Regions from separate parts of the Heliomicrobium gestii genome, predicted to be linked through region 2. Evidence: riboswitches for the same ligand, from Rfam matches in the RefSeq annotation. Region 2 holds a riboswitch; each other region holds the start of a gene.
The links. Region 2 has a riboswitch for cobalamin ahead of GTO89_RS15215 (uroporphyrinogen decarboxylase/cobalamine-independent methonine synthase family protein). Riboswitches for the same ligand answer to the same signal wherever they lie in the genome.
Positions count from the first base shown of each region.

Region 1: linked by a shared signal. The riboswitch ahead of GTO89_RS06685 (AIR synthase related protein) and the one ahead of GTO89_RS15215 (uroporphyrinogen decarboxylase/cobalamine-independent methonine synthase family protein) in region 2 are both predicted to bind cobalamin.
Region 3: linked by a shared signal. The riboswitch ahead of thiC (phosphomethylpyrimidine synthase ThiC) and the one ahead of GTO89_RS15215 (uroporphyrinogen decarboxylase/cobalamine-independent methonine synthase family protein) in region 2 are both predicted to bind cobalamin.

Region 1 covers NZ_WXEX01000004.1:297,737-308,209, reverse strand. Annotated here, with positions in the region: gene GTO89_RS06700 (efflux RND transporter permease subunit) at 1-1,210, opposite strand, end outside; gene GTO89_RS06695 (efflux RND transporter periplasmic adaptor subunit) at 1,214-2,437, opposite strand; gene GTO89_RS06690 (MarR family transcriptional regulator) at 2,587-3,042, shown strand; cobalamin riboswitch at 3,149-3,325, shown strand; gene GTO89_RS06685 (AIR synthase related protein) at 3,437-4,189, shown strand; gene GTO89_RS06680 (ECF transporter S component) at 4,300-4,815, shown strand; gene GTO89_RS06675 (DMT family transporter) at 5,007-5,918, shown strand; gene GTO89_RS06670 (sensor histidine kinase) at 5,944-6,966, opposite strand; gene GTO89_RS06665 (response regulator transcription factor) at 7,009-7,716, opposite strand; gene GTO89_RS06660 (SiaB family protein kinase) at 7,959-8,507, shown strand; gene GTO89_RS06655 (DUF1987 domain-containing protein) at 8,522-8,926, shown strand; gene GTO89_RS06650 (SpoIIE family protein phosphatase) at 8,996-10,473, shown strand, end outside.
Region 2 covers NZ_WXEX01000015.1:76,823-87,295, reverse strand. Annotated here, with positions in the region: gene aspS (aspartate--tRNA ligase) at 1-1,685, shown strand, start outside; gene GTO89_RS15245 (tRNA threonylcarbamoyladenosine dehydratase) at 1,682-2,467, shown strand; gene GTO89_RS15240 (metal-sensitive transcriptional regulator) at 2,477-2,791, shown strand; gene trxA (thioredoxin) at 2,823-3,152, shown strand; gene GTO89_RS17900 (two-component system response regulator) at 3,408-5,882, shown strand; gene GTO89_RS15225 (sporulation protein) at 5,955-6,725, opposite strand; gene GTO89_RS15220 (putative DNA modification/repair radical SAM protein) at 7,034-8,560, shown strand; cobalamin riboswitch at 8,640-8,825, shown strand; cobalamin riboswitch at 8,995-9,183, shown strand; gene GTO89_RS15215 (uroporphyrinogen decarboxylase/cobalamine-independent methonine synthase family protein) at 9,345-10,412, shown strand; gene GTO89_RS15210 (adenosylcobinamide amidohydrolase) at 10,403-10,473, shown strand, end outside.
Region 3 covers NZ_WXEX01000011.1:49,226-59,698, reverse strand. Annotated here, with positions in the region: gene GTO89_RS12845 (MBL fold metallo-hydrolase) at 1-432, shown strand, start outside; gene GTO89_RS12840 (aldo/keto reductase) at 527-1,675, shown strand; gene GTO89_RS12835 (DUF4397 domain-containing protein) at 1,773-2,513, opposite strand; gene recQ (DNA helicase RecQ) at 2,590-4,356, opposite strand; gene GTO89_RS12825 (histidine phosphatase family protein) at 4,702-5,571, shown strand; gene crcB (fluoride efflux transporter CrcB) at 5,568-5,978, shown strand; gene GTO89_RS12815 (fluoride efflux transporter FluC) at 5,975-6,346, shown strand; cobalamin riboswitch at 6,443-6,614, shown strand; gene thiC (phosphomethylpyrimidine synthase ThiC) at 6,737-8,134, shown strand; gene bzaB (B12 lower ligand biosynthesis ThiC-like protein BzaB) at 8,221-9,531, shown strand; gene GTO89_RS12800 (ABC transporter substrate-binding protein) at 9,663-10,473, shown strand, end outside.

The sequences.
Region 1 (10,473 bases), on a different contig from region 2:
CGACGATCGAATCGTCGACAAGGATGCCGATGCAGAGGGCCATGCCCAGCAAGGACATCATGTTGAAGCTGAAACCGGCGAAGTACATGCCCATCAGCGTGGCGATGAGCGATGTGGGGATGGCGATGATGACGGTGGCCATGGAGCGCCACTCGCGGAGGAAGAAGAAGAGGGCGAGGGCCGTCGTGATGATGCCTTCGATGATGGAAGAGCGCGTGCCATTGAGGGAGTTGTGAACGTAGTCGGAAAAATCGCGAGCGATGACCAGTTGCACGTCCGGGGGCAGGTCTTTTTCAATGGAAGGCAGCACTTGCTTCACGCTGTCGCCCACATCGACGATGCTGGCGTCGCTTTGTTTGAAGACGACGGCGGCGATGGAGGGTTGGCCGTTGACACGGCTGATCGTGCGCACCTCATGGAGGCTGTCGCTGACGGTGGCGATGGCTTTTAAGGGGATTTTGGAGCCGTTCGCCAGGGGGATCTGGATGTTTTCCACATCCTTGACTGTCTTGAACTGGCCCATGACGCGGACGTTGTATTCCAGGTCAGGGCGATCCAGGCGACCGCTCGGTTGGTTGATGTTCTCGTTTTTGAGCAGATCGCTCACTTTTTTGACAGACAGGCCGTAGCCTTCCAGGCGGGACTTGTCGATGTCGACCTGAATTTCCCGTTTCTGACCGCCGATGAGCTTTACGTCGGTCACGCCGGAGACCTTGAGCAGTCGCTCCTTCAGCACATCTTCTGCCAGGTCATAGGTCTCTTGGGCCGGCCGGGAACTTTTTAAGGCTAAGGTCATCACCGGGGCGGCGTTGAAGTCCATCTTGATGACGACAGGATCCTTGGCGTCATCCGGCAACTGCCCCTTCACCGAGTCGACCTTCTTCTGCACGTCGTTGGCCGACTGGTCGGCGTTGGCCGAGAGGGAGAACTGGACGATGACGACGCCAAAGCCTTCCGAAGCCTGTGAAGAGATGGTGTCGACTTTGCTGATGGAGGATACGGCTGATTCGATGGGTTTGAGGATCTGGCTCTCCACTTCTTCGGCGCCGGCGCCGGGATAGGAGACGCTGACAGAGATGTAGGGCGCGTTGACGTTCGGGTACAGATCGACGCCGAGCATGCGGTAGCTGTAGAGACCGAGCACGACAAACATGAGGACGATCATGCTCATGGCGACAGGCCGCTTGACGGCGAATTGTGTTAGGCTCATCGATTACACCTGCCCTTTTGGCGCCGTCGCTCCCGTGTCGGCGCCAGGGCTGGCTGTCGCCGGCTGCGCCTCCTTGATGGCGACGGGCGCGCCATCAGCCAGGGTCATTTGACCGCCTGTGGCCATCATCTCGCCGTCTTTGAGGCCGTCGAGAATCTCGACTCGTTTGCCATCGGAGAAACCGGTCTTCACTTTGCGCTCGACCGCCTTGTTGTCGGTGATCACAAAGAGAATCGGCGCGCCGCTGCGCATGACGACGGCTTCCGCCGGCGCCGTCAGGGCGTTCGTTTTGTGGGCGGTGGCCAGTTGGAACTCGGCAAACATGCCGGGCTTCAATATGTAGTCTCCGTTGTCGACGGCGATCCAGATGGGGAAGGTCTTCGCCTTCTCATCGGCGGCAGGGCTCACCTTGGCGATGCGACCCTTGAAAGGTTTGTCGCTGGCGGCGGCCACCTTGACCTCCACCTCTTGGCCGGGCCGGACGCTGTTGACATCGCTCTCTGTCAGATCGGCCTTCACCTCAACCGTGTCGATACGGACCACATTGAAGGCTGTCGCCGTATTGGAGACATACTCGCCCACATTCACGTTCCGTGCCGAGACGATGCCGGAGATGGGCGAGCGCAGCACGGCGTTTTCCAGATCGACCTGGGTCTGGCGGACCTGGGCCTGGCTTTGATTCAACTGGGCCTGGGCCGAGGCGACGGAAACCTCGTCAGAGGCGCACCGTTTTGTCGACGTGTCCAGGGAGCTCTTAGCCGCATCAAAGTCGGACTGGGACGTGGCGCCGGCGTCAAAGAGCGCCTTTACCCGGTCATAATGGCGTTGGGCGTCGTCGAGGGCGATCTTATCCATATCCAGCTGCAGGCGCGCCCGCTCCAGGCTGGCCTTGTTGACCTCGACACCGGCGTTGGCGGCGTCGAGCCGGGCCTGGATGTCGGCGTTGTCCAGTTCCAACAGCATGTCGCCGGCGTTCACCCGCTGCCCCACTTCGGCGTTGATGCGGGCGACTTTGCCCTGGCCCTTCGGGACCAGCTTTAATTCATCTTTTGCCGCCAGAGCGCCGCTGAAGGTCAGCACGTTGGACAGGTCTGTGCGCTCCGCCTTGGCGACCGTCACTGTCTGGGGCGGCGCTTCGGTGCTTGCCGGTTCAGGCGTTTTCCCGCAACCTGTCCCCGCTGCCAGCAGGGCGACGGCAAGCAGGCTGACGCCGATTTGTCTCTTCACCGTAAAATCCTCCTCCGCCAAATACAAATGATGCTTTCATTGACAGCCGGTACCTACCGGCCTAATATTTATCTTAGAGGCTAAAATATTTAGCGACTAAGACGATATGATCGTAAGGGAGAGGACAAGAACTGTCAAGGGAAGAAGCGGTGAAGGATCAGCAATTAAATGCCATCAAGGATTTGTTAGAGGCTTTTTTTTATAATGTCAAGTGCGCCGTCCAGGATATCGGCCCTGAATACCATCTGGGCGAAGGGCAGATCTTTCTGTTGTACATATTATTGAAGTCGGGGACCTGCAAGGCCACCGACATCGCCGACCAGATCGGGATCACCTCCGGCGCTGTGACCGGCATGATGGACAAACTGGCTGGCATGGGGCTCATCACGCGGGAGCGGTCTGAAAAGGATCGGCGCGTCGTCATGGTTTCACTGACGGATACAGGGTTGAAGACCATTCAAACGATTCAGGAGGCCCGCTTCGAGCGGTTGAATGGCCAACTGCAGGAACTCTCTGCGCTTGAGTTGGCCCAGGCGGTGGAAACGTTCCAGAAGATGAATGCAGTGTTGACACCGAGAGTGCGGAACAGCGCGGCGGAAGGTTGAGGGCGGTAGCCGAATTTCTCGCTTCGAGAAAGTAAAAGCTGATGTCGAGAAAACCGGGTTGCTCCTGTTGAAAAACAGGCTCTTTGTGACTTATAATACAAACAAAGAGCATAGCCATGTTTCAGGTGCCCCTCTTGGGGGGAGAATAGGGAACCGGGTGTGATTCCCGGACGGACCCGCCACTGTGACGAGGAGCCCTGCGCAGGTTGCCACTGGGAAACCGGGAAGGCGCGCAGCGGTGATGAATCGGAGTCAGGAGACCTGCCTGGAACATGACCGTTCATGAATGATGGCAAAGTTCATGGTTTCTTTATTGTTGCCTTGACGGCGATAGAGAAGCTATGGGCTTTTTCTTTTGCTCGCAGAATGCCCAGGGGCAATGAACTTCAAGGAGGTGGAAACCTTGGGATACAAGGGACGCGATGTGGAAGTGGTGTTTCTTTCTGACGACCAGTGCCTGGTGGTGGCCTGCGACTCCTGCGGCGCCATCGGCGGCAAGGAACGTGATGCCGTGCAGGTCCCCCCTTATATCGTGGGGATCTGCACCACCCGGGTCGCCTTGATGGAGGTGCTCGCCGTTGGCGCAGAACCGGTGGCGCTGACGGCAGCCATCGCCAATGAGCCCTTTCCCACAGGGGGTGAGGTGCTCGCCGGAGTTCGCGACGAACTCGGCGCCATCGGCAAGCGCGATCTGCCTATCGCCATCAGCACCGAAAAAAACATCCCTACGGAACAGACCGGTGTGGGGATCACCGTCGTCGGGGCTGTAAAAAGGGAGGGCCTTCGCGTGGGCGCCTCGCGGCCCGGTGATCAGGTCTATTGCCTCGGGTGGCCGAAAGTCGGCGCCGAGGTGGTGTCTGATGACGGCAAGCCCATCGCCCGGGCTGAACATGTGCGGGCATTGCTGGCCGATCCCCGTGTGCGTGAAGTGGTGCCCGTCGGTTCCAAAGGGATTCGCGTCGAGGCCGAAAACCTGGCGGCAGCCGTCCGTTGCCGAGTCGTCGGCTGGCAGGAAGACACCCCGCTGGATTTGGCTAAATCGGCGGGCCCCTCCACCTGCCTGATCTTTACCGCCGAGACATCGCCGCCCCAGATCGCCGGCGCGCCTATCCACCATCTCGGCGAATTGAAGGAGAAGGCCCGGTAAAGGTCAGGACATCACGACATCGAAGGCGCTCGTTCCGGTGATCGCCGTTCCCAAGCGATCGTCGTTCCACAGCAACAACATGCCAAAGAACAGGAAAGAAGGTTTTCAACATGAGCCACATGCCCTTGGAATACAATCAGACAGGCTTTTCCTGGAAGAGCATCCGGGGAATCGCCCTGATGGGCGTCCTGATCGCCTTGAGCGCCGTTGGCGCCATGATCAAAATCCCCAGCCCCGTCGGCACGATCGGCCTCGACTCCTTCCCCGGATTTTTCGCCGCCCTGGCCCTTGGGGCGACAGGGGGGATGATCGTCATCACCCTCGGACACCTGCTGACCGCCATGGTTGTCGGTTTTCCGCTCACCCTGCCGGTTCATCTCTTTATCGCCGCGCAGATGGCCCTGTGGGCCTGGGTTTTTCGTTGGACAAAGGAGCGGTTCGGCCTGACGGCGGCGTTCATCGCCGGTGTGTTTCTGAACGGCGTCGTCTCCTCCTTGACGATGCTGCTCATGGGCGGCTGGGCCGCCGTCGTGGCCGTCATGCCCTTTCTGGTTGTCGGTTCCGCTGTCAATGTTGGCTTGGCGGCAGCGGCGTACCGAGGGGTAAAGGGAATGCGTCTCATGTAGATACGTAGATACAAAGAATCCAACCTCGGTGGAACCGCAGGCGCTTGACTGCGGTTCTTTATTTTTGTTGTCATCTTTGTCACTTCGCCCGATGGCTGGAATTGTGTTATGATGAAATGAAGGCAGCCCTTTGCCCAATGTTTGTCACAAAAATGTATACTTTAATATAGGAAGGTCGTGTATGAGAACCCTTGAACCCCTTTTATAAACTGATCCTGACGCCGCTTATCTGGGCGACCAACTTTGTGATGGGACGGCTGCTGGTCGTCGCCATCCCCGCCTTTGCCTTATCGAGCATCCGCTTCGTCATCGCCGCGGTGATCATGTTGCCGATGGCCCTCCGCACCTATCCCATCGAGCGCATCACCCGGCGTTCCTGGGGCTGGATCACCCTCATGGCCTTGTCAGGCGTCTGCCTTTTCAACACCGTTCTTTACCTGGGACTCCGCTATACCACATCGGTAAACGCCACGTTGATCAATGCGCTGAGCCCGATGGTCACGGCCATGCTCGTCTTTCTCATCGATCGTGAAAAATTACAGCGCACCCAAGCGGCCGGCATCATCCTGTCTGTGGCAGGCGTCGCTGTCGTGGCGGCCCAGGGATCGTGGGAACGGCTGACTCAGTTGTCCTTCAATCCCGGCGACCTGCTGGTGTTGCTGGCGACGGCCCTCTGGGCGCTCTATACAATCGCCGGGCGCAAGGCGGCGCAAGACGTGCCAGTCCTGGCGGCCACAGGCTACTCCTTCGCCATCGGCGCGCTGCTCCTGCTTCCCATGGGAATTTACGACTGGAACCTTTCCGCTGCCACCCGCCAACCAGCGGCGCCATGGATGTGGGGCGCTGCCGTATACCTCGGCCTTTTTGCGTCGGTCCTCGCCTTCTACTGGTGGAACCAGGCGGTCCAAGCCTATGGCGCCACCGTATCGTCCCTCTTTCAAAACCTGATCACCGTCTATGCCGCCGCCATCGCCTATTGGGGCTTGCAGGAACCCCTTTACGGCTACCATTGGTTGGGCGCAGCGCTCGTGTTCGGCGGCGCCCTGTTGGCTTCGGGCATCTTTCAAAGCAAGAAACGGGCCGACGGCGTTGCCGCCCCCTAATCGGCAAAAAAGGAGCCTCCGAGTGTCACTTCTCGGAGGCTCCTTTTTTGCCTGATTGTGAATACGCTGATACCCCGGGAGGGGTGGCTGTGAGGGGCAGTGTAAAATAAAAAGTGCTGCCTTTGCCGAGTTGACTCTCCAGGCCGATCTGCCCGCCGTGGCCGATCACGATCTGTTTGGCGATCGCCAGGCCGAGACCGGCGCCTTCCTCCTGGCGGGAACGGTCTGCCCGGTAAAAACGGTCAAATACCTGTGCCCGCGCCGCTTCGTCGATACCCGGACCGTTGTCGACCACACGGATTTGCAACGACACAGGCGTTTTCTGGGGCAGGGGGGCCTCATCGGGGTAGATAAAGCGAAAGCATAGCCGGATCGTTCCCCCTGGTGCGGTGTATTTCAGCGCATTGGAGATCAGGTTGTTCATCACCTGTTCGATGCGCATCGTGTCCACAGAGAGAAAAAGGGCGCCGGCGGCGGGAGAGGGCAGAGCCAGCGAAGATTCAAAACGGAAGCCCCGTTGCCGGATGTCGGCGCCAAAGCGGCGAACCAGATCGTCAGCCAACACATCCGGTTGGATCCGTTTCAGATCGAAAGCGGGCTGGCCGAACTCCAATTTCGACAGTTCAAAGAGGTCCTCGACGAGTTGGTTCACCAGCAGGACTTTTTCATAAACCATCTTCAGATTTTCCGGATCGGGCGCCACGATCCCGTCCAGCATGGCCCGAAGATACCCCTGAATCGAGGTCATCGGTGTGCCCAGTTCATGGGAGATGTCGGAGACGAGACGGCGGCGCGACTGCTCCAGGCGGTGCAAGCTCCCATTGGCCTCATTGATCTCATACTCCCGTTCCTTGAGCAACCGCCCCTGGATGTCGCTGATTTTAAAAATCTTTGCCGATACCTTCAGAAGTTTTTCGTATTCTGAAGTGAGGTCGGCAAAGGTCTGCCTCGCTTCGGGAGCGGAAATGTGGACAACCTCGGCCTTCGCTGAATTCAGCACCAGGGTTTCCCTACCGAATAGCGTATTGCCATCGCCATCCCTCGGCAACGTAGGCAACTCCTTCCTGTGGCCGTATCGCCGCAAAAAGCGTCAGCCGTTGAATTTATAGCCAAAACCGCGGATGTTCTGAATGCGCTCCGGCGCCGACGGGTCGGATTTGATCTTTTTGCGGATGTTGCTGACATGGGTCATGACGGTCCGGTAGTCGCCCACATCTTCATACCCCCAGATCCGCGTGTACAGCTCTTGGGCCGTAAAGACCTGATTGGGGTGTTGAGCCAGGAAGAAAAGAAGTTGCAATTCTTTGGCCGCCAGGGAGACGGGTTGGCGGCCGACAGTGACCCGGTAGTTGGCCAGGTCGATCTCCAGGTCGTCAAAGACCAGCAGGCGGGTCGGCGCCGGTTCTTCTGCATGAGAGACCCGCCGGAAGATGGGCGCCCGGCGCAGCTTGGCCTCCACCCGGGCCACGAGCACGTTTGGGTCGAAGGGCTTGGTGATATAGTCGTCACCGCCCAGTTTCAGCGCCTGGATGATGTGCTCCGCCTCCTTCATGCAACTCATGAAGAGGATCGGCACATTGGAACAGTCGCGGATCTCCTGGCAGATCTGGTAGCCGTCCATATCGGGCAGAAGGATATCCAACAGGAGCAGGTCAGGCTGTTCGGACTCAAAGAGACGCAGCGCCTCTGAACCTGTTTCCGCCGCCGCCGTGAGGTACCCATTTTTTTCAAGATAGAGGATCAACAGTTGGCGGATTTTCGCGTCATCTTCCACAATCAGGACTTTTTTCCCCTGCATTCTATCCCTCCCGTTTCTTCCTTTTGTCTAATAGTTCGACACAATTCGTCCTGCATCCTTTTCCCTTCGCGAGCGCTTGAATGACATATCCCCTTGTGTCAATCCTTTAGATCAACTTTAGGTACTTCGCCAAGATTTTAATCAACACCGGGGCTGCTTATTTTATAATGGAAACGCGCCGATCCGTTGGGAAGCAAAAGATGATAATATGGAACCGAATCTGCGTCAAGGGAGGCAGCAATATGAACGGCAACCGTATGATTGAACTGCAGCAGGCGCTTCGCAGTGAAAACGTGTTGATCAGCTTTTCCGGACGTTTCACCCAGGGGATCATTGAGGAACTGGGCGAAGCGGTGAAGAGCTACCTGGAAAACGAAAACCGGCCGAAGAATGACATCTTCAATATCTTCGCCATCTTTATCGAACAAACGCAGAACATCAAAAACTACATTACCGTCAAAGAAGGCGCTGACGTCTATGAGCGAGTGGCCAATTCTGGGATCATTGTCATCGGGAAGCGAATGGGAGGCACCTATGTCAGTTCCGGCAACCTGATCGAAATCGCTGACGCGCCGGTTTTGGCGGAGCGCATCGATCGGGTGAGCGCCCTGGACAAGTTGGAACTGAAAAAACTCTACAAGGAACAGATGAAAAAGGAACTGCCGCCCGGCAGCCTCGGCGCCGGCCTCGGTCTCATCGATATCGCCCGCAAAACCAGCGCCCCCTTGGAATACTCGATCATCCACATCGATGAGCGGTTTGCTTTCTTCACATTGACAGCCATCATATAGGGAGTGGAATTGCCATGGAGAAGCTCTTCATTGCCGGATCAAAAGGAACGCCGGAGGTTGACTTCGACCCGCAGCGACATATGTTGAAGTTATCCGGCCAGTCATACCCGGAAAACGCCTTTACCTTTTACGAGCCGGTCCTGCGGTGGGTCGATGCCTACCTGGACCAACTGACGGCTGAAGTCAACGTTGTCATCGACTTCAGTTTCCCCTACATCAACACGAGCAGTTCCAAGTGTGTCATGATGCTTCTGGAGAAGTTGGATGACGCCTTTAAGAAGGGGAAACGACTGTCACTGAACTGGTACTATGATGAGGATAATGACAGCGAATTGGAATGCGCCGAGGAGTTTAAGGAAGACGTGTCGATGCCCTTTCAGATCATCTCTCGGGAGAGGAAAGACGGACCGGGACGGTAGCAACCATCTCCCATGACTGGGGCACAGAGGCCCAGCGCAACGCTGTATGACAAAAGGGGCGCGATGACGATGGGGCTGGAGAAGGAAAAGGGCCTTCTTGAGGGAGGACGGAACGTTCTCTATGACCGTGGCGCGATGAAGGTCATCGTGCTGGCGACGGCCATGATCACCCTGGCCGTCCTGCTGACCGGCGTCATTGGCTATTCCATTACGAGAACCGGCGTCATCGACAAGTTGAAAACAAAGGACCTCCATTACATCGCCCGGTCCATGGCGGCCCGCATCGACGGGCGGCTGGAGCGGGCCACCGAGACGGCGCGCCTGCTTGCCAGCGATCCGACAGTGACGGAGTGGGTGGCGACAGGTGAACGGGATGATCAACTGGGCGATAAAGCGCGCCAAAAGCTGGTCGATATCGCTCGTGATCATGGTTATGTGAACACCTTCATCGTCAGCGCCCAATCGCGAAACTACTGGGGCGAGCAGGGGAAAATCATGCAGACGATGGATCCCCAGGATCCCTATGATCGCTGGTTCTTCGATTTTCTCGCCTCAAAGGCGCCGCTACAGGTCCATCTCGACTACAACAAGGCGCGACAGAACACCTACATATTCGTCAACGCCCGTATCGGCAGCGCAGCGAGAGCCTACGGTGTGGCGGGCGTCGGCCTCAGCCTGGAGGATCTGGCGCAGGAATTCCAGCAGTACCGGTTCAGCGCCGGAAGCCGTCTTTGGCTGGTTGACGAGAAGGGCGCCATCCACCTCTCCGACAGTTTGGAGTGCAACGGGAAAAACCTCGCTGATTATCTGCCCGATGCGATCGAGGAGAAGGTTTTGTTCAGCGCGAACGATCAGGGCGAAACGAGCGTGATGGAATACGTGGACGGCGCTGGAAATCGGTTGGACCTGATCAGCCAGCCGATCCGCGCCACCGGTTGGAAACTGGTTTTTCAGGTTCCTCGCGCCGAGAGCCTGGCGGTGCTGAACTCGATCCTGGTCAACATGTTTGTGACAGGGTTGCTTTCCGTCACCCTGATTTGCATTGTCTTTTACATCGTATCCCGGCGCATCGCTGACCCCTACCGGCGCGCCCTGGAGCTAAATGAAGAACTGGAGCGGATTGTGGGGGAGCGCACCCGGGAACTGTCTGAAAAAAACCGCAAGATCATGGACAGCATCGATTACGCCAAACGATTGCAGGATGCGGTGCTTCCGGCGCCATACGAACTGGGAGAACTGTTTGCGGAACACTTCCTGATCTGGCGCCCCCGCGATGTCGTGGGCGGCGACTTCCTCTGGATCCGCCGTTACAATGACGACGAGTGCATCGTCGCTGTCGGCGATTGCACGGGACACGGTGTCCCCGGCGCGTTAATGACGATGGCCGTCACCACGATGTTGAACCATATCGCCGATGAGCGAACGGATGAAGCTTTTCGAGAGGATCCCGCCGAAATCCTGCGGCGGTTGCACCAGGCTGTCCGGGAGACGATCCAGAAAAAAGCGGACGGGGAAACGCGCTATGACGGCCTTGACATTGGCCTCTG
Region 2 (10,473 bases):
ACCTGCGGGACCGTTCCGGCCTCGTCCAGGTCGTCTTCAGCCCGGAAGTGGGGAAAGAAGCCTTCGAGAAAGCGGAAGGCGTTCGCAACGAGTATGTCCTCGCCGTCACCGGCGACGTGCGCCCTCGCCCTGACGGCACGATCAACGACAACCTCCCGAGCGGCCAGATCGAGGTGTACGCCCGCCAACTGTGGGTCTTAAACGGCGCCAAGACGCCGCCCTTTTATATCGAAGACGATGTGGAAGTCGATGAGACGGTGCGCCTGAAGTACCGTTACCTGGACCTGCGCCGCCCGGAAATGCAGCGCAACCTGGTCATCCGCCACAAGACGGCCAAAGCCATGCGCGACTTCCTCGATCGCAACGGCTTTTTGGAGATTGAGACACCCATGCTGACCAAGTCGACGCCGGAAGGCGCTCGCGAGTTCATGGTGCCGAGCCGCGTCCATCCCGGCGAGTTCTTTGTCCTGCCCCAGTCGCCCCAACTCTACAAGCAGATTCTCATGGTGGCCGGCATGGAGCGCTACTTCCAGATCGTCCGTTGTTTCCGCGACGAGGACCTGCGGGCCGATCGCCAGCCTGAATTCACCCAACTCGACATTGAGATGTCCTTCACCCAGATGGATGACCTGCTTTCTCTGATGGAAGAGATGGTGGCCCATATCTTCAAGGAAGCCCTCGGCAAAGAAATCCCCATTCCCTTCCGCCGCATCCCCTATGCCGAAGCGATGGGCCGCTACGGTTCGGACAAGCCGGACCTGCGCTTCGGCCTCGAACTGGTCGACTTGACCGAAACGGTCAAAGATGTGGAGTTCAAGGTCTTCGCCAGCGTCGTCAAGGGCGGCGGCGAAGTGAAAGCCATCAATGCCAAAGGCTGCGCCCACTTCTCCCGCAAAGAGATCGACGAACTGACGAAAGGCGTCGCCGTCTACGGCGCCAAAGGTCTCGCTTACATCCAGATGACCGAGGAAGGCCCCAAATCGCCCATCGCTAAGTTCTTCACCGATGAACAATTCAAGGCCGTTCTCGAAGAACTGGGCGCCGAAAAAGGCGACCTGTTGCTCTTTGTGGCCGACAAGCCTTCTGTTGTGGCCGCCGCCCTTGGCTTCCTGCGCCAGGAACTGGCTCGCCGCTTGAACCTGATCGACCCGGAAAAACTGGAGTTCGCCTGGGTCGTCGATTTCCCTCTCGTTGAATATGATCCGGAAGAGAAGCGCTACAACGCCATTCACCACCCCTTCACCTCGCCGAAAGACGAAGACCTGCACCTGCTCGACCAAGACCCCGGCAAGGTGCGGGCCAAGGCCTATGACATGGTCCTCAACGGCGTCGAACTGGGCGGGGGCTCCCTGCGCATCTACCGCCGCGACATCCAGGAAAAGATGTTCGCCACTCTCGGCATGACCCCGGAAGAAGCTTATGAGAAGTTCGGCTTCCTCCTTGACGCTTTCGATTACGGCACACCGCCCCATGGCGGCATCGCCTTCGGTCTCGACCGGATGATCATGCTGATGACCGGCCGCGACACCATCCGCGACGTCATCGCCTTCCCCAAAACCCAGTCCGCCTCTGACATCATGGTCGACGCCCCCAGCGTCGTCACCCCCCGGCAGTTGAAAGACCTCCACATCAAGCTGGACCTGCCTGTCAAAGCGCCGAAAGCGGAGCCGGCGGCCAAGAAGTGAAACAACACGCCTTTGCCCGAACAGAACTGATCATCGGCGACATGGGGATCGAACACCTTGCCGGCGCCGCCGTGGCCGTCTTCGGCGTCGGCGGCGTCGGTTCCTTCACTGTCGAGGCGCTGGCGCGCAGCGGCGTCGGCCACCTGGTGCTGGTGGATCATGATGAGATCTGCCTGACCAACGTGAACCGGCAACTGCACGCCCTCCACTCCACTGTCGGCCGGCCCAAGGTGGAGGTCATGGCCGAACGGGTCAGGGACATCAATCCCCGGGCGAAAGTGACCTGTCACCGGCGTTTTTACGGCGTCGAGGCGGGGGAGGAGATCATCACCGCCGATCTCGACTATGTCGTAGACGCCATCGACACGGTTAAGGGAAAACTGACGATCATCGAAAAGGCGAAAGCGGCCGGCGTGCCTGTGATCAGCGCCCTCGGCGCCGGCAACAAGCTCGATCCGACTCGCTTCCAAGTGGCTGACATCTACGAGACATCGATCGATCCCCTGGCCAAGGTGATGCGCAAAGAACTGCGCAAACGGGGCATCGATGGCCTGAAGGTGGTCTACTCCACGGAACCGCCTCGTCCACTCAAGGGCGAGGCCGGATGCGCCGAAAACTGCATCTGCCCGCATCCGGAGGGACCCTATGGCGCATCATGTAAGCAGAAGCGCCAGATCCCCGGCAGCATCTCTTTTGTGCCTTCTGTATCCGGTCTGATCTTGGCTTCCGTTGTCGTTCGCGATCTGCTGGACACGGCGGGGTTGTTGACACCGGCCGAATAACCTCTTATAATGAAAGTGGATACGGGGTATGGGTATCCATTGGGGGTGGCGGTTCTGGAATGCGCTCAATCGAAAGAGGCGCTCATCCGGCGGTTGAAAAAAATTGAAGGCCAGGTCAAGGGCATTCAAAAAATGATCGCCGACGATAAAGCCTGCCTCGACCTATTGGTCCAAGTCGCAGCCGCCCGGGCGGCTATCAACCGGGTTGGCACACTGATCATCATGAATCACACCCGCCGGTGCCTTTCCAACGTGCCGCTCACGGGAGAACAGGAAAAAGCGTTGGAGGAACTCGTCGACGTCCTGACCAAATTCACCAAGTAAGTGAAAATAGTCTGAAGGAGATGGTAGACCCATGGCTAGCGCAAACGTGGTCGCCCTGACGGACGGCAATTTCCCCACTGAGGTCTTGAAGGCCGAAAAACCGGTTCTTGTCGACTTTTGGGCTGCCTGGTGCGGACCCTGCAAGATGATCGCCCCCATCATCGATGAAGTCGCTGACACCGTCGCCGGTCAGGCCGTCGTCGGCAAGGTGAACGTCGATGAAAACCGCGCTATCGCCGCCGAATACGGGATCATGTCGATTCCGACGCTGCTGGTCTTCAAAGGCGGTCAGGTCGTTGACAAGGCCATCGGCTTCAAGTCAAAGGATGAACTGGTCAAGTTGCTGAACAAGCACATCTAATGAAGCAATACCAGTGATGTAATACCAGCGACGCAATCGCGACAACCGAAGTGTCGCCATAAATGACAAGAAAAAGCAATTCACAGAGATGTACGCCGGGAAGAGGATTCCCGGCTTTTGCTTTTTGTGATGCCATCCGTCCTTTTCAGAGCTTCCTCACCGGCTTGACACTGGTTGCGCAGGGCTCGATAATATGAATAATGAGGGCGCAAATGTCCTGACGGATGTGACGGAAAGGAACACAGGATGAAAGAGTTGGCTTTGAAAAAACCCCTCATCCTGGTCGCCGATGATGATCGCGCCATGCGACTCTTGGTGCGGCGCGCCTTGGAAAAAGACGGCTACGCCGTTATCGAAGCCGAGGATGGCGCGGCGGCCCTGGAAACGTACGAAAAAGCGGAACCGGATATTGTATTGATGGATGTCCTCATGCCGGGGATGGATGGGTTTGCCGTTTGCGCCGCCTTGCAAAAGCTCCCCCGGAACCGGCGCGTTCCCGTGCTGATGATCACCGGCCTGGAGGACGACGCGTCGGTGGAAAAGGCCTTTGCGTCAGGCGCAACCGACTATATCACCAAGCCGCTCCATTGGGCCGTGCTCCGGCAACGGGTGCGCCGCCTCTTGCTGGCCCGCCAGACCGAGAAGAACCTGTCGGCGCGGGAAACCCAACTCAGCGCCGTCGCTTCCGCCCTCGGAGAAGGGCTGATCGTCCTCGACGCTGAGGGACGATTGACCCTTATAAATCCCGAAGCGGAGCGACTCCTTGGCTGGTCTATGGCGGAATTGCTCGGCAGGAACGTCCACCCCATCATCCACAACCGCCGTTATGAGGGCGCACTCCTCCCCGAATCCGATTGCCCCGTATTAAAAACGATCGACGACGGTAAAACGTACCGCAGCGATGAAGAATACTTTACCCGCAAAGACGGCGCCCTCTTTCCCGTTTCACTTGTGTCGACGCCGCTGCGCGTCAATGATCGGATCATCGGCGCTGTGGCCGCCTTCCGTGACATCAGCGAGCGAAAAGAAGTGGAGGAAAAGCTGCTCCTGGCCGCCAAGGTGATTGAGAATACGACAGAAGGCATCATGATCACTGACGCCAAGGGGATCATCCAGTCGGTAAACCCGGCCTTCTGCCGTTCGACAGGATATACCGAATCAGAGAGCATCGGCAATAACCCGCGCCTTTTGAAATCAGGCCGCCATGACGGGCAGTTTTATCGGAAGATGTGGTGTTCGATGCAGGAAAGCGGCCAGTGGCAGGGGGAGATCTGGAACCGGCGCAAGAGCGGTGAACTCTACGCCGCCTGGTTGACCGTCAGCGCCATCAAAGACAGCCACGGCCGGACCACCCAGTATGCCGCTGTCTTCAGCGACATGACAGAAGACCGGCGCAACCAGGAACGGATCAAGCACCAGGCATACCATGACGCCTTGACCGATCTGCCCAACCGGCTGCTCTTTATCGATCGCCTGTCCCAGGCGCTGGCCCAGGCAAACCGGAACCATCACATGCTGGCCGTCCTCTTTCTTGATCTGGACCGGTTTAAACAGATCAACGACACCTACGGCCACGCCTTGGGCGACCTGTTGCTGCAGGGTGTGGCGGGACGTTTGCGGAGCGCCGTCCGTGACAGCGATACGGTGGCGCGCCTCGGCGGCGATGAGTTCACCATCTTGCTCCCGCAGATCAGCACGGTGGAAGACGCCGCCAAGGTGGCCCAGAAGATCCTCTGTTCCTTCCGCCATCCCTGGACGTTCGAAGGCATACCGCCCTTCTGCACGACCACCAGCATCGGCATCGCCGTCTACCCCTCCGATGGGGAAGAGGCGGAGACACTGATGCACAACGCCGACGCGGCCATGTACCGGGCCAAGGAACAGGGGCGCAACCACTATCAACTCTACACGCCGGAATTGAACGCCTGGGCCTTCGAGCGGCTCGCCATGGAGACCCGCCTGCGCCGAGCTTTGGAGAATCGCGAGTTTTTATTGTACTACCAACCGAAGGTGGAAGCGGCGACAAGGAAACGATGCGCCCTGGAAGCGCTGATCCGCTGGCAGCACCCCGATTTGGGTCTCGTCTCGCCGATGGAGTTCTTGCGGCTCGCCGAGGATACGGGGTTGATCGTGCCCATCGGCCTCTGGTCCCTGGAAGAGGCCTGCAGCCGGAACAAGGCTTGGCAGGATGCTGGATTGCCGCCGGTGAAGGTGGCCGTCAACCTGTCAGCCCGCCAGTTGCAACACCCCAACCTGATTCCGACGGTGAAAAGGGCCTTGCAGGCGAGCGGGCTCTCACCGGATTGGTTGGAATTGGAGATCAGCGAAGAAAATATCCTTCATTTTGCCGATGTGGCTCCCCTGGTGCTTGGCAAACTGAAAGCGCTCGGTGTGGCTTTGACGATGGATCAGTTCGGAAAGCACAACAGCCGCATCACCCTCCTGCAAAAGCTGCCCGTTGACACGGTCAAGATCGCCGCGCCCCTGATCGTCGATTTGGCTGTCAGTCACGATGCCCGTGCAAGCGTCAAAGCCATGATCGCCCTCGCCCACAGCCTGTCCTTGCGCGTCGCCGTCGACGGCGTCGGGACGCAAGAACAATACGACTATCTGCGGGCGGCCGGTTGCGATGAGTTGCAGGGACACTACTTCAGCGAACCCCTAGGCGCGGAGGAGATCGAAAAGCTACAGGGCGTAAGCTTTTCTGGAAATGCTGTCGACAGTCCTTGATGATGATATCGTTGTCGTCAATAATACAGAGCCCCCGTGCCTGCACAAGCGAGGCAACAGGGGCTCTTTTATTTACGAAAAATCGTCGATGACTTCCTTCAGCCGTTCGGCAATATAGCGAGTGCCCTGATCGATCTCCTGCTGGCTCAAGGACAGGCGCACCCGGCTTTCATCCATATCTGCCGCTTCTTCTAAGTACCCCGCAAAGGTTCTGGCTTTGCGGTCGATTTCCAGCAGCAAGTCGATTCCGCCCGGATGAGGGAGATAGGCCACCTCCAGTTCGTCGAGGCGGCGCTGGAAATGGCTTGTCGGCTTGTACTCAAAGTTCTGAATGAAGGGGATGCCGGGCCCCGCATAGGATGCTTCGTTTTTGACCTTGTACATACGGAAACCCAACTGTTCGACGGCATCCATGACGGCGGCCATGTTCAGGTGGGGACGCACCTGCAGGTGATCCCTGTCAGAGGGATCGATCGCCATGTCCACTTCCAACTCGGTCTGAACCCAGACCGGGGTTTGACCGATCGAGACAGGGGTGTAGGGGGAGAGGCAGAAAGAAAAAGGGATCTCCCGTTCCTCGCCGGGCTGCAGATCCAGAGAAAGGCGGATCTGCTCTTTTTGCACCTGGGCGTATTCCGTTACCTTGCGGTCCTCCAATTCCTTTTCGTATTCCGTCATCACCATCAGGCTGATTTTGTCAATATGTTGGGCCACACTGCCGCCCCTGATCTGGATGACGCCGCTCACCTCGGAACCTGCCGTCGCCTCTAAGGTATGAAACACAGCATCGACCTTGGCGCTGCCGATCCCGATGCTGGCCAGCGCCTTTTTGAAGAAACTCATTTACCGTCCTCCTCGTTCCTTGTGGATTCAGCCTTCCCATAAGGCCTATTGATGAAGGAGAAGATGGAGAGACAGCGGGAAAACAGCGGAATTCCCAACGATGTCCCCAATCAAGTGTAATCAAAACCGTCGCCAGAAGCAATGCCTGGAATGGCGGGGAAAAAAAGGACCACCTTCCGATGAAATGGGTTGCTTGTGAGACGCCCATCCGATATGTTAAAATGAAATCGATTGGAACACTTGTGCCAATAGAGATCGAAAGAACGGCAACATCATGGGATTACTTTTCATGACAGGCGATGATGACGATGAACTTGAGCGAAAAACTGAAGATCTTATCGACGGCGGCCAAATATGATGTCTCCTGTTCATCCAGCGGCAGCAACCGCGGGCGGAAGGCGGGGACGATCGGCAGCACCGCTTCCTCGGGCATCTGCCATAGCTGGTCGGACGACGGTCGCTGCATCTCCCTGCTCAAGGTGCTCTTTTCCAATGTCTGTTGCTATGACTGTTCTTTTTGCGTCAATCGCGTCTCCAACGACGTCCCCCGGGCTTCCTTTACACCGGATGAACTGGCCGATCTGACGATCAACTTTTACCGCCGCAACTACATTGAGGGGCTCTTTCTCAGTTCCGCCATCGAGAAGGGGCCCGACCATACAATGGAACAACTGGTGCGGACCGTTCGCAAGCTGCGCAACGAATACCGCTTCAATGGCTATATCCATTTGAAAGCCATCCCCGGCGCCGACAGCCGCCTGATCGCCGAGGCCGGTTCACTCGTCGATCGGATGAGCGTCAACATCGAACTGCCCTCAAGCGAGGGATTGCGCCGCCTCGCCCCTCAGAAGAAGAAGGAAAACATCCTCAGACCGATGGGGCAGATCACCGGCGCCATCACCCAAAATCAGGAGGAGCGACGGACCTTTCGGCGGACACCCGCCTTCGTCCCGGCCGGTCAGAGCACCCAACTGATCATCGGGGCGACGCCGGAATCGGATCGGCAGATCTTCACCCTCGCCGAGGGCCTCTATCGCAAGTTCCGACTGAAGCGCGTCTACTACTCGGCTTATGTGCCTGTCAGCGGCGACCCGCGCCTGCCGGCCCTGCCGGCGCCACCGCTCTTGCGGGAACACCGGCTCTACCAAGCCGACTGGTTGCTGCGCTTTTACGACTTTCAGGCCGACGAGATCGTCGACGCCGATAACCCGAACCTGGACTTGGAGTTGGACCCAAAAACCGGCTGGGCGCTGCGTCACCTCGGCTTTTTCCCCGTCGAAGTCAACCGCGCCGACTACCGCACCCTCCTGCGCGTGCCGGGCATCGGCGTCAAGTCGGCCAAACGCATTCTTGCCGCGCGGCGGGTGGGGCCGATCCACTTCGAGCACATGGGGCGCATGGGCGTCGTCATGAAGCGGGCGCGCTACTTCATCACCTGCAAGGGCCGCTATTACGGCGAGATCGGACCTGACGCGGCCAGTCTCCGGCAGCGATTGATCATGCCGGTGCGGGGGGCGGTGAAGGGCATGGCTGGCGGAGAGCAGTTGACACTGTTTGGCGAAGAGACGGGGGCGGCCTTCGTATTGCCAACCGTTCCGCCCGTTGAGGCCCCGGCGACGCTCATGCTTCCCGAACAGCGGCAGGCAACTCAGATTCCGCCCGTTCGCTCCGTTTCTGCCGAGCCGGATAAAGCGGCATTGCCTCCTTTGATAACGGCGCCGGCGGCTTTGCCGGGTACCATGGGCAGGTCGACTCCGGCGAGTCTTGTCCATCCGGCGCTGTTCTTGCCGGCGCCTGTCGATGACCGTTGGTCTGTCGTCACAGGAGATTTATAAAGGCGCTTGGTGGCAAGCGAAAAATTGAGCGGCTATGGAGGAATTGTCCCCTTCGCCGCGAAGATACTAACGAATGAACCGAATATGTCTGGGAACAGGTCACCTGTCTGAGTGACAGGTGTGAAAAGGGAAGCCGGTGTAAAACCGGCGCGGTCCCGCCACTGTGAGAGGGAGGCCCCCGTGTGATGTCACTGGCTTGAGCCGGGAAGACGCGGAGCGGCCCATGATCTTGAGCCAGGAGACCTGCCTGTTCTGATACTGCCAATGTACCTACGCGGATAGGGAGGTGGTCTGCTTTGCCGTTCATGCATTGCTCTCAGGGGATGCGTCACGGCCCGAGTGAACCATAACCTTAGCCGAAAGGCTGAGGTTTTTTCTGTTCTAAGGGCCGATCACGCATGGTATCGGTTTCCCGTTCATAGGAACGGAATGACAATGGAATCGCACGAACAGGTCGCCTGCCATTCGGCAGGCGTGAAAAGGGAAGTCCGGTGTGAAGCCGGCGCGGTCCCGCCACTGTAAGGGTGTGATGCGGCTCATCGATGTCACTGGCAATAGCCGCCGGGAAGACAGAGCCCCAGATGACCCCGAGCCAGGAGACCTGCCTGTTCAAAATCACCGATCGCACCTACGGAGGATAGGGAGGTGAAGCAGGCAAAAAGCGCCGGTAGGGCGCTTGGTGTTCTGCCTCCTTCTACCCCCAGTTGATTGGCTGGGGGTTTTTGCATGGCTGTTTTTTCTATGGACTTTACCCGCTGCATGAGCAGAAAAAGGAGGGCGCAGCATGTTATACCCTGGCGTCACGACCGGGATCGGAAGTCTGCCCCACGGAGATCTGGAAAGCGCCATGGCCGTTATCCGCGAGTACTGCCCCGAGATGCCCCATTGGCCTCAACTGCGTTCGCCCCGGAACGGCGACAGTCTTATGGCGGCCGCATTATCTCCATTGGAGCGGGTCGGACTGATCACCGGAAATATGAAGGGCTATCCGGTGATCGATATGGGCGCAAATAGCTTTCGAGACGCTTTGGCCGCTTTTTACGAAGCCTATGAGAACGAGGCCGCCTGCTGGATTCACCTCCATGAAGATTCCCCTTTTCATATCGATCTGGACAGCTATCTCGCATTCAAGGACGTCCTCACCGATGAACGTAACCGGTGGGCGGACATGGTCGCCCTCAAAGGGGAAGTCCTCGGACCGCTCACCCTCGCACTGAATATCGTCGATGGCAACGGGCGCGCCATCCTTCATGAACGCCTCCTCTGGGATGTGCTCTGCAAGAACTGCGCCATGAACGCCGCCTGGCAGGTGAAGGACCTGCGCCGTACGGGCCATCCCGTGCTGTTGATGATCGACGAACCGGCCATGCTCGGCTTTGACGACTGTGAACAGGAAACGGTCAATGATGATGACCTGCAGAAAGGGTTGCAGCAGATCATCACGGCCATCCAGCGAATGGGCGGGCTTGCCGGTGTTCATGTCTGCGGGCCTGCCGACGGGGCGCTTCTCTTTGCCAGCGGCGCCGACATCATCGGATTTGACGCCTATCGCTCCATGGACACAATCAACCGTTCTATCCCCGAACTGATCGCCTTTCTCGAACGGGGCGGCTGGCTGGCCTGGGGCATCGTGCCTGTCACGGGCGCTTTTTCCCAAGAAACGGCCCTCTCTCTGACAAAGCGGCTTCACGAACAGATGAGTGAATTGACCCGTCTCGGTGTTCCCGAAGCGCTGCTCTACCGGCAAACGGCGCTCACGCCGGCCTGTGGGATGGCCCGTCTTTCCGAGGCGGAAGCCGAGGCTGTGTATGGGCGGCTCCGGGAGGTGTCGACGCTCTGGGGTTGGTATTGACGGCGCCAGCGCCGGGCTGCTGGCAGCCTCTGCTCCCGGGATTGAACGGTCGCCTCGAAGG
Region 3 (10,473 bases), on a different contig from region 2:
CATTTTTCCGGCCGCCTGCTCAGCAGAAACAAGACGTTATGGGCTGGATTTGCGCTGGTCACGCCGCAGCGGCGGATATTCTTCAGCGGTGACAGCGGGTATGGACCCCATTTCAAGGAAATCGGAGAAAAAATGAATGGTTTTGACATTGTCCTTCTGGACAATGGCCAGTACGACAAGAGTTGGGCCAATATCCACATGATGCCGGAGGAGGCGGCGAAGGCGGCTGAAGAATTGAAAACCAAGGCCTTATTCGCGGGCCACTCCGGCAAGTTTGCGATCTCCAACCATCCCTGGGATGATCCATTGAAACGGATCGCGTTGGCCAGTCAAAATAAAAACTACCGGCTGCTTACCCCCATGATCGGAGAGCCGGTAGATCTTGAAAAGGAGCAACAAGTCTTTTCCCGTTGGTGGGAAAGGGTGAATTAAACAATCATTATTTGTGCATTGTTTAAGGCAGAGTGAAAAAAGATGGTGAAATTGCGCTTGAGCAATTCAGGCGCTTGAGAAAGGTGGCAGCAATATGTTGTATAGAAAGTATGGGAAGACCAATGAGATGGTATCTGTTTTGGGATTTGGATGTATGCGGTTGCCAGTTATCGACGGTGACCAAACGAAAATAGATGAAGAAAAGGCCATACCGATGCTCCGGTACGCCATTGATTCCGGCGTGAATTATATTGATACGGCTTTTCCCTATCATGGGACTGGCTTCGCCCGCGCTGGGGAGAGTGAACCCTTTGTCGCAAAAGCGTTGGAAGGCGGCTACCGAGAGCGGGTGAAGTTGGCCACCAAGCTTCCTAGTTGGTTAATCAAAACGAGAGCCGATATGGATCGGTACTTGAATGAACAATTGGAGCGCTTGAAGACCGATGTCATCGATTTTTATCTGGTTCATGCCTTGAATAAGAATGTCTGGCCTGTATTAAAAGAGGCAGGCATTCATGAGTTTCTCGATGAAGCGATTCAAGATGGAAGAATCAGATACGCCGGATTTTCCTTTCATGATCAATTGGGTTTATTTAAGGAAATCGTTGATGACTACGATTGGTCCTTTTGTCAAATTCAGTTCAACTATTTAGATGAAGATTTCCAAGCAGGCAGAGAAGGGTTAGATTACGCTGCCGAAAAAGGCTTAGGCATTGCTGTGATGGAGCCGTTACGAGGCGGTAACCTGGTTCGACTGTCTGAGCAAGCGAAAGGTATTATTGATCAAGCGGATGTCAAACGAACCCCTGCGGAATGGGCTTTGAGGTGGGTATGGAATCATCGCGATGTTTCACTTGTGTTGAGCGGGATGACAACGATGGAGCAAGTTATCGAGAATGTTCGTGTCGCCCAGGAAGCGGAAGCGAATTCGTTAACGGAAAAAGAAGCGGCCATCATTGACGCGGTGAGGGAATCATTCAAGGAAAGAGTAAAAGTCAACTGCACCGCATGCGCCTACTGCATGCCCTGTCCAGTCGGCATCAACATCCCGATGTGCTTCTCCACCTACAATGATCATTGGGTCTTTGACGGCACGCCTATAGCCAAATACATGTATGGTCGCTTGGCAAAACTGGGGGCCCCCGCCTCGAAATGCGTGGAGTGCGGCAAATGTGAGAGTCACTGCCCCCAAGGGATCGAGATTCGGAAGGAGTTAAAAAACGTCAAGGAGCAGTTTGAATAAATTCTTGTAGAGAAAAGAAAATCCGACAGCGCCATCCCGTTCAGCGCTGTCGGATTTTGTGGTTTTAAAAGGTGTAATGATTAATAACCCGCTCCAGTCATGGTGATGTCGGCACCCCGCCAAAGGGGCCTCCGGGCGAAGGCGTTCCGGGACTTGCAAAAGGTGTCGGCGTGGGAAAGCTGGTCAAGGGCAGGTAGCTGTTGCCGTCAAGGGCGATCAGCGCCTGCAGGGGCGGGCGACCGCCGGCTAGGCCGACGGCGTAGATGGTGAGGAAGCGGTTGGGCAGCAGACGCGCGTTCGGCACGGTCAAGACGACCTGTGAGGTGCCGGTCAGGCGAACCTGCAAGGTGTAGACGCCCGGCGGGACAGGGATATAACCGGTGACTTGACGGAAGGAGACGTTGCGGAACAGCACGGTGCCGTTGGGCAGGGTGATATCGACGGCAGGGGCGTTCGGTGACAGGTGGGCGAAGCGGATGAAGACGGAGTCAGGCCGGCGGGGCAGTCGGGGGTCGTTGATGGGGAGGAGGCTGAGGTTGGGGAGGAGGCCGACTGCGGCTGCCGTATAAATCGAGCGATCCGGGATATCGACGACGGTGCCGATGACCGGCCTTGTCCGGGTCCCCGTCGGGTAGACGTCGATCCGGTAACGGCCGGGCAGGACGGGGAAGTACTGGGTAAACCGGGCGTAGGGAAGCCTCTGGATGATCAGGACGTCATTGGCGTAGACGTCCACCGGCGGCGCGTTGGGCGCGGCATGGAGCACCCGGAGGTAGGCGCGGCCGTCGACCGACGCGGAGAAGCCGTCGTGAGGGGATTGATACGGATCATCATACATGTGTATGTCACCCTTTCCACCGATATGCGCGCATGTTACACTCATAGCCTTATGCCGCTGCGGTGGAGAGGGTGAATTACTTTATGTGGCGGCCGATCTCCTCCAGAAAGGCGTCGCCGTACCGATCCAGCTTGGTGTCGCCGACGCCGCTGATGGCCCGCAGCGACGCCCGGTCGAGGGGAAGCCGCTGGGACATCTCGCGGAGGGTGCTGTCGGGAAAGACGATGTAGGGAGGGACGCCGTCCCGGTCGGCAATCTCTTTGCGCAGCCGGCGAAGGCTCTCAAAGATGTCGCTGTCGGCTTCCAAACGGCTGGCGCGCTTACGCACCTTGAGAAAGACCTTTTCGTGTCCCTTTAACACAGGGACGGCTTTTTCCAGCAGGCGCACGACGGGGAAGGCGCCCTCAGTGACATAGAGGTAACCTTCGGCGGTGAGGATGCTGATCATGTCGGTGATCTCCTTGATCGTGTACTCTCGCATGATCCCATAGGTGGACAGGCGGTCGCAACCGGACTGGGCCACTTTCTTACTTTTCGATCCCTTGAGAACCTCGGCGACCAGGTTCATGCCAAATCGCTCCTGCATGCGAACGATGCAGGAGAAGATCTTTTGGGCTTCCGTGGTGATGTCGACCGGTTCGACGTCATCGGCGCAACTGCTGCAGTTGCCGCAGCGCTCCGGCGCTTCCTCGCCAAAGTAGTTGAGGATATGACTGCGCAGGCAGCGCGGCGTGTGACAGTAATCGATCATCGACTGGAGCTTGCGATGCTCCATCGATTTGCGCTCCGGTGTGGCCTGGTTTTGTTCGATGAGAAACTTTTGCGTGTTGATGTCGCGGGCGCTGAAGAGCAGGATGCATTCGGCCGGCTCGCCGTCTCGTCCGGCCCGCCCCGCTTCCTGGTAGTAGGATTCCATGTTTTTTGGCATGTTGTAATGGATGACAAAGCGCACGTTCGACTTGTCGATGCCCATGCCGAAGGCGTTGGTGGCCACCATGATCCGGCTGTCGTCGTAGAGGAATGCTTCCTGAGCCTGCTCCCGCTCCGAATCGGCCAATCCGGCGTGGTATTTGCCGGCGCGGAAGCCTTTGCGGAGAAGGTATTCCTGGAGGAGGTCCGCTTCCTTGCGGGTCGCCGTATAGATGATGCCGGCTCGTGTCCGGTTCGCCTCCAGGTACTGGGCCAGAAAATCTTTTTTATTTTCGCCTCGGATGACGCGGAAGGACAGGTTGGGACGGTCAAAGCCGGTGGCGAAGACATGGGGTTGTTGCAACCCCAAGTGACGGATGATGTCTTCCGTCACGGCTTCAGTGGCTGTGGCGGTAAAGGCGGACACGCGGGGTCGGCGGGGGTAGTCAGCGACCAGGGAGGCGATGGAGAGATAGCTGGGGCGGAAATCGTGACCCCATTGGGAGACACAGTGGGCTTCGTCGACAGCGATCAGCGAGACAGGCAACCGCTGCAACAGGTGGCGGAAATGAGGAGATTCCAGCCGCTCCGGCGCGAGGTAAATCAGTTTGAATTCGCCCCGGTTCATCCGGTGGACGCGACTGTCGACCTCCTCGCTGTCGAGGGAACTGTTGATAAAGGTGGCGGCAATGCCGAGGTTTTGGAGGTTGTCCACCTGATCCTTCATCAATGCGATCAGCGGGGAGATGACCACAGTCAGCCCGGGCAACAGCAGCGCCGGAATCTGGTAGCAGATCGACTTGCCGCCGCCGGTCGGCATGATGCCCACGGTGTCGCGACCGGTGAGCAGGCTCTCGATGATCTTTTCTTGGCCGGGTCGGAAGGCGGTGTAGCCGTAGTGCCGGTTCAGCAGTGTCCGGGCCTGTTGCAGCATGCAAGTCACTCCATATCGTTCATCATCCGGTGATGGACGGTCTTACCTTTTACGTGATGGTTTGGAATTCACCGCCCATGCTATCGCTGAACGACGTCGTTAGGCGGTAGGCATTGATCGGTGTATCAATGTCATTGATACATCAAGTTTCGATATATCAATGATCAATGACGACTCGGCTATTCAACATGATGATTTCGACGTAAATAGGCTGCAATCCTGCTTTGTGGCAATAAGTGGAAAATAGTAGCTTGACGATCCTTTCTCCCCATACTACACTTAAAGATGTGTCTGACCCCGGACAAAAAAGACGTACAAGGCGCTTGGCGAGGGGTTGCTCTTGCCATGGGGTTTTTGAATGACAAGATGGAGTCGGTTAATATGCAGATTATCTTCGTCCGCCACGGGCAAACGGACGAAAACATCATACCGCTTGGGGCTCGCTTTACGATTGACACATTTAACGCCATGATGTCCGGATCGCCATCGATGGTGCGGTTGAACACGACGGGAATCGGTCAGGTCGAGGCGGTGGCCCGCAGGCTGCGCCCCGTCCCGGTGGTGGTGGCGAGCCATTTTCAACGAGCCCAGGAGACGGCGACCATCCTCGCCCGAGCATGGGGCGCAGAGGTGGTTACCATGGAAAGCCTTGGCGAAATCGTCCTGTCCAAGTTTCCCGGCAGCGGGAATCGACGAGCGATCCCCTTCTGTCTGCTCATCGCCATGACGGTGTGGCGTCACGCCTGGCCCTTTACGCAGGGCGAGGAGACGCTCTACCAGGCCTTTCGGCGCGCCCGGCTCGCTTGGACACAACTGTTGGATGTGGCGAGGGAGCGGGGATCGATCGTCGTCATCTCCCATCAGGGGTTTCTCCGCATCCTGTTGTGGTATCTCCGGTTGAAACGGGGCTGCCGGGTGCGAAAAAAAGACCTGGGTAACGGCGGCATCTCCATCGTCGAGGTGGGGGAACCGGCGGAGATGACAGGCCGTCACCGGGCGTACGGGGCGGGAAGGACTGAGACGACCCGAGCGGCGCGAGTCGTGCTGCCCCAAGAGGGGGAAGGGCGGGATGAGCCTGCCCCAGTTGCCGGCAGCGCGGCCATCGCCTCGGGTGGGGCGGCGGCGGTCCTGTTGGAAGGGGTTGCGTGCATGGAAGGCGTCTCCGCAAAAAGGATCGCAGCCAAGCGGGCTCTGTTAAGGAGGGACCGGCGATGAACGCTATTGCTGTGGCGATCGGCGGTTTTCTGGGGGCGCTGGCCCGCTTTTTTATGGGAACATGGATGGCGCCTTTGGCCGATCAGACCGGTTTCCCCTGGGGGACCTTGACGATCAACCTGCTGGGCGCTTTTGTGCTCGCTTTCTTTTTGACGGTAGCCATGGAGGTAGTGGCGATCAAACCCGCCCTTCGGCTCGGCTTCGCCACGGGGTTTTTGGGCGCTTTCACCACTTTTTCCACCTTCGCGCTCGAGAGCGTGCGCATGTTGGAGGCGGGCGAGGCTGCCTTGGCGGGGGCCTATGTGTTGTCCAGCCTTGTTCTGGGTGTGCTGGTCAGCGCTCTTGGAACGCGCGGCGCTCGAATGATGAAGGAAAATCGTCCCGCTGCGCTGGAGGTGGACCGATGACGCCGTGGGATTTGTTTTCGATCGGCGCCGCCGGCGCCTTGGGCGCCCTTGCGCGTTATGGCGTCGGCGTCGCTGTCGCGCGACGGACTTCCCTGGCTTATCCGCCATCGACCTTTTTCATTAATATCGCGGGTGCCTTTTTGCTTGGTCTGTCAGCGGCTCATGCAGCAAGCAACCCAGGCATTCAATCGATCGAAAAAAATGTCTTTCAGATCGGCTTTTTGGGCGCCTTTACCACTTTTTCGACCTTCACCGTTGAGGCCGTCCGGCTGATCGAGGACGGGGAATGGTTGCGCTGCGGCGTTTACGTCGGCGGCAGCGCCATTGTGGGGTTGCTGGCCTGCGCTTTGGGGTTTCACGCCCTGTAAGGCCCTGCGAGTGGCTGGAACTGTGGATGTTTTTTTGGAAAATCCATCTTTACAGGCGAACATGTTGCGATTATGATAATAAGCGCAACCAATCAATTTCATAAAGTGTTCACAGGTGCCCGCAAGGGAGAATAGGGAACCGGGTGCGAATCCCGGGCGGTCCCGCCGCTGTATGGGGGAGCCGGCTGCAAGAGGCCACTTCGCAAGAGGGAAGGCGCAGCCAGCGAGGAACCCGAGCCAGAAGACCTGCCTGTGTACGGTCTAAGGGTCTCTTTCCCGGCAAAGGAGACCCTTCAGGGATGATGGCAAAGTCCCCGGATCCGCTATGGATCTGGGGGCTTTTTTTATTTGCCGGACAGTCGGGAGACAGAAAAAAGGAGGCTGAACGGAGTGGAGATTACCCAGCGCGAGGCAGCCCTGCAGGGCATGATCACGCCCGCGATGGCTGAGGCGGCCCAGCGGGAACAGGTGGAGCCCGAGGCGATCCGCCGGGGGCTGGCCGATGGAACCATCGTCTTGCCCTACAACCGCAAGCGGGCCGAAAGACGGCAGGCTGTCGCCTTTGGAAAGGGCTTGCGCACCAAAGTCAGCGCTTCTATCGGACTGCCCCTGGAGGGCGGATCCGAGTCGGAAGAGCGTAAGAAGCTAGAGGTTCTGTTGGCGGCAGGGGCAGATGCGGTCCTGGATCTGTCCATCGGAGCCGGCGTCGATCGCCTGCGGGAACCGGAGGCTGAATTGAAGGACTATCTGGCCCTCTTTCGCCGGCATGTGCTGTCGACATCCACAAAACCCGTTGGCACACTGCCCCAGTATGAGGTCTTTGCCTGCCGGCGCGACGCGAGGCGGGGCGGCATTCTTGCCACAACGGTGGAGGAGATGTTTGACGCCATGGAGCGTCACGCCGCCGAGGGCGTCGACTTCTTTGGCCTGCACTCGGCGATGACCTTAAAGGCGTTGGAACTGGCGCGGCGGCAGGGCCGGCTGACCCATATGGTCAGTTGGGCCGGCGCTTCGCTGGCCGGCTGGATGCTTCATCACCAACAGGAAAACCCGTTTCACCGCCACTTTGACCGAGTGCTTGACATCTGCCGGCGTTATGATGTGACCCTCAGCCTGGCCGATGGGTTGCGACCCGGTTCGGGCCACGACTCGCTGGATCGGGCGCAGGTGCAGGAGATGGTGATCCTGGGCGAACAGGTCCGGGCGGCCCGTGACGCCGGTGTGCAGGTGATGGTAAAAGGGCCGGGCCATGCGCCCCTGCATCACTGCCACACGACGGTTCAACTGCAGAAACAGCTCTGCGAAGGGGCGCCCTACTTCATCTTCGGGCCCCTGGCGACAGACGCTGCGCCCGGTTATGACCATATCACCTGCGCCATCGGCGCCGCCTTGGCCGCCTCTGCCGGCGCCGACCTGATCTGTTACGTCACCCCAGCGGAACATGTTCGCTTTCCGACGGTGGAGGATGTCCGGACCGGCGTCATCTCGGCCCGCATTGCCGCTCATGCCGCCGACGTGGCCAAAGGGTTCGCCGCCGCTGTCGAGCGCGACGCCGCCCTTTCCCAGGCGCGGGGCTGGCAGAACCGGAAGGCGGAACAGAGGCTGGCCCTTGATCCCGATGGGCTTGTGTCGACCAGGAGCGCCGCCGGCACGCCGGTAGGTCCGGCAGCCGAGGCGGCCGCCGGATCGGAAGACATGGCAAAAGAGATCAACTGCCATGCCTGCGGCGATGGCTGTTCCCGCCGAGTTCTGGCCGAGTATTTCAGAACGCCCGTTGAGTTCTGCTAAGACATAGAAGGCGCTCATGTCATGTTAACAGGCAAGGCGACTGACCGGAGCAAACCGGTTCCCAACATAACGAAGGAGGAATCGCCATGACAAAGAAAACCCAAGCTGAATTCGCCCGCAACGGCATCATCACCGCCCAGATGGAATACGTGGCCAACCGTGAAAAGGTCTCACCCGAAAGGATCCGCCAGGCCATCGCAGAGGGAACCATGGTCATCCTGGGAAACAACAGCCGCCCCAATGTGGATCCTGTCGCTGTAGGCAAGGGCATCCGCACGAAAGTCAACGCATCGGTGGGCTCATCGTCAGACCTGATGGAAAGCGAGGGTGAACTGGATAAGCTGCGGGCCGCCGAGAAGGCCGGCGCCGATACGATCATGGATCTCTCCTCAGGCGGCGACATTGAGGGATTCCTGCGCCAAACCATCGCCAGCACAGGGTTGCCTGTGGGCACTGTGCCCCTGTATCAGGTCGCGAAAGAGGCGATTGAACGCTACGGCTCTGTGGTCGCCTTGACAGAGGAGGATATCTTCACCGCCATCGAAAGACATGCCGAAGCCGGCGTAGATTTCATGGCCTTGCACTGCGCCTTGAACATGGATGTGATCGACCGGTTGCGCCGGCAGGGCCGGGTGACGGACATCGTTTCCCGAGGGGGCGCTTTCATGACCGGTTGGATGCTTCACCATGGCAGGGAAAACCCGCTCTACGCCCGATTTGACCGTGTGCTGGAGATCGCCAAGCGCTATGACATCACCCTCTCCATCGGCGACGCCATCCGGCCCGGCGCCATCGCCGACTCACTCGACCGGGCACAGATCCAAGGGCTGATCCTGGTGGGCGAGTTGGTTCAACGAGCGCTGGAAGCCGGCGTCCAGGTGATGGTCGAAGGCCCCGGCCATGTGCCGGCCCACCATATCCAGACGACGATCCAGATGCAAAAACAGCTTTGCCACCAGGTTCCCTATTTCGTTTTGGGCACACTGGTAACAGACATCGCCGCCGGATACGACCATATCTCCTCCGCCATCGGGGCGACAATGGCTACGATGGCGGGCGCCGATTTCATCTGTTACGTCACCCCGGCGGAACACCTCCGGCTGCCGACGGCGGAGGATGTTCATCAGGGCGTCATTGCGGCCCGCATCGCCACCCATGCCGGCGACATTGCCAAAGGCATCCCCGGCGCCGCCGACTGGGACCTGGAGATGTCCCGCGCCCGCAAGGCCCTCGATTGGCGCCGCCAGATCGAACTCTCCATCGATCCGGACCATGCCCGGCAGGTGCGTTCAGCTCGCAATGCCGATGACGCGCCGGCCTGTTCCATGTGCGGGGAACTTTGCGCCATGAAGGTGGTCAGCCAGTACCTGGGCAGCGACGCCGTTGAGGGATGCTAGACGAGGTTGATAGGTAACGAGAGTGATAGGTAAGGACGAGGGAGGATAGGTAAGGACGGGGAGGATTCGGAGCCAGCCTGTCGAATAATCGCAAGATATGTATTTCACGATAAGACAGAGGAGTGCTGATGATGATCGAACAGGCCCAACCGAAGCGGAAACGTCCTAACCGCCTGCTGGCTTTGGCGCTGGCGGCGCTGTTCACCCTCCAGGTGGTTTTGCTGGCCGGCTGCGGCAACACCGGCGAATCCAAGGCCGCCGATCCGAAGTCCACACCGGCCCCGTCCGGCGCTGCCGCTGGACCTGTCAAACTGGGCATCCTGCCCATCGAAGACAACCTGCCCTTTTATGTGGCCGAACAGGAAGGCTTGTTTAAGGCCCGTGGCGTCGATGTGACCCTGGTGCCCTTCAGTTCTGCCCAAGAACGGGATGCGGCCATGCAGGCCGGTCAGATTGACGGCGAGGTCGCCGATCTGGTGGCGGTGGCGCTGTTGCAAAAGAGCGGCACCCCCGTCAAAGTGGCGGCTGTCGGCCTCGGCGTCACCGCCAAAGAAGGCCGATTCGCCCTGCTGGCGTCGCCCAAGTCGCCGGTGCAGCGCCTGTCTGATCTGAAGGGCGCCCAACTGGCCATCTCGGAGAACAGCATCATCGAGTTTGTGGGCGACCAGCTCCTGGCCGAGGGCGGGCTCCAACCGGGCGACGTCAAGAAAATGGCCATTCCCAAAATCCCGGTGCGACTGCAGATGCTCTTGAGCGATCAGATCACCGCCGCCATCCTGCCCGATCCGTTGGCGTTCCTGGCCGAACGGCAGGGGGCGAGGTTGATCGCCGATGATACGCAGAAAAACATCTCCCAGACGGTGTTGCTGTTCCGCAAGGACAGCGTCGAGAAAAACCGGGAGGCGATCAAGAAGGTCGTCGCCGTCTACGGCGAGGCCGGTC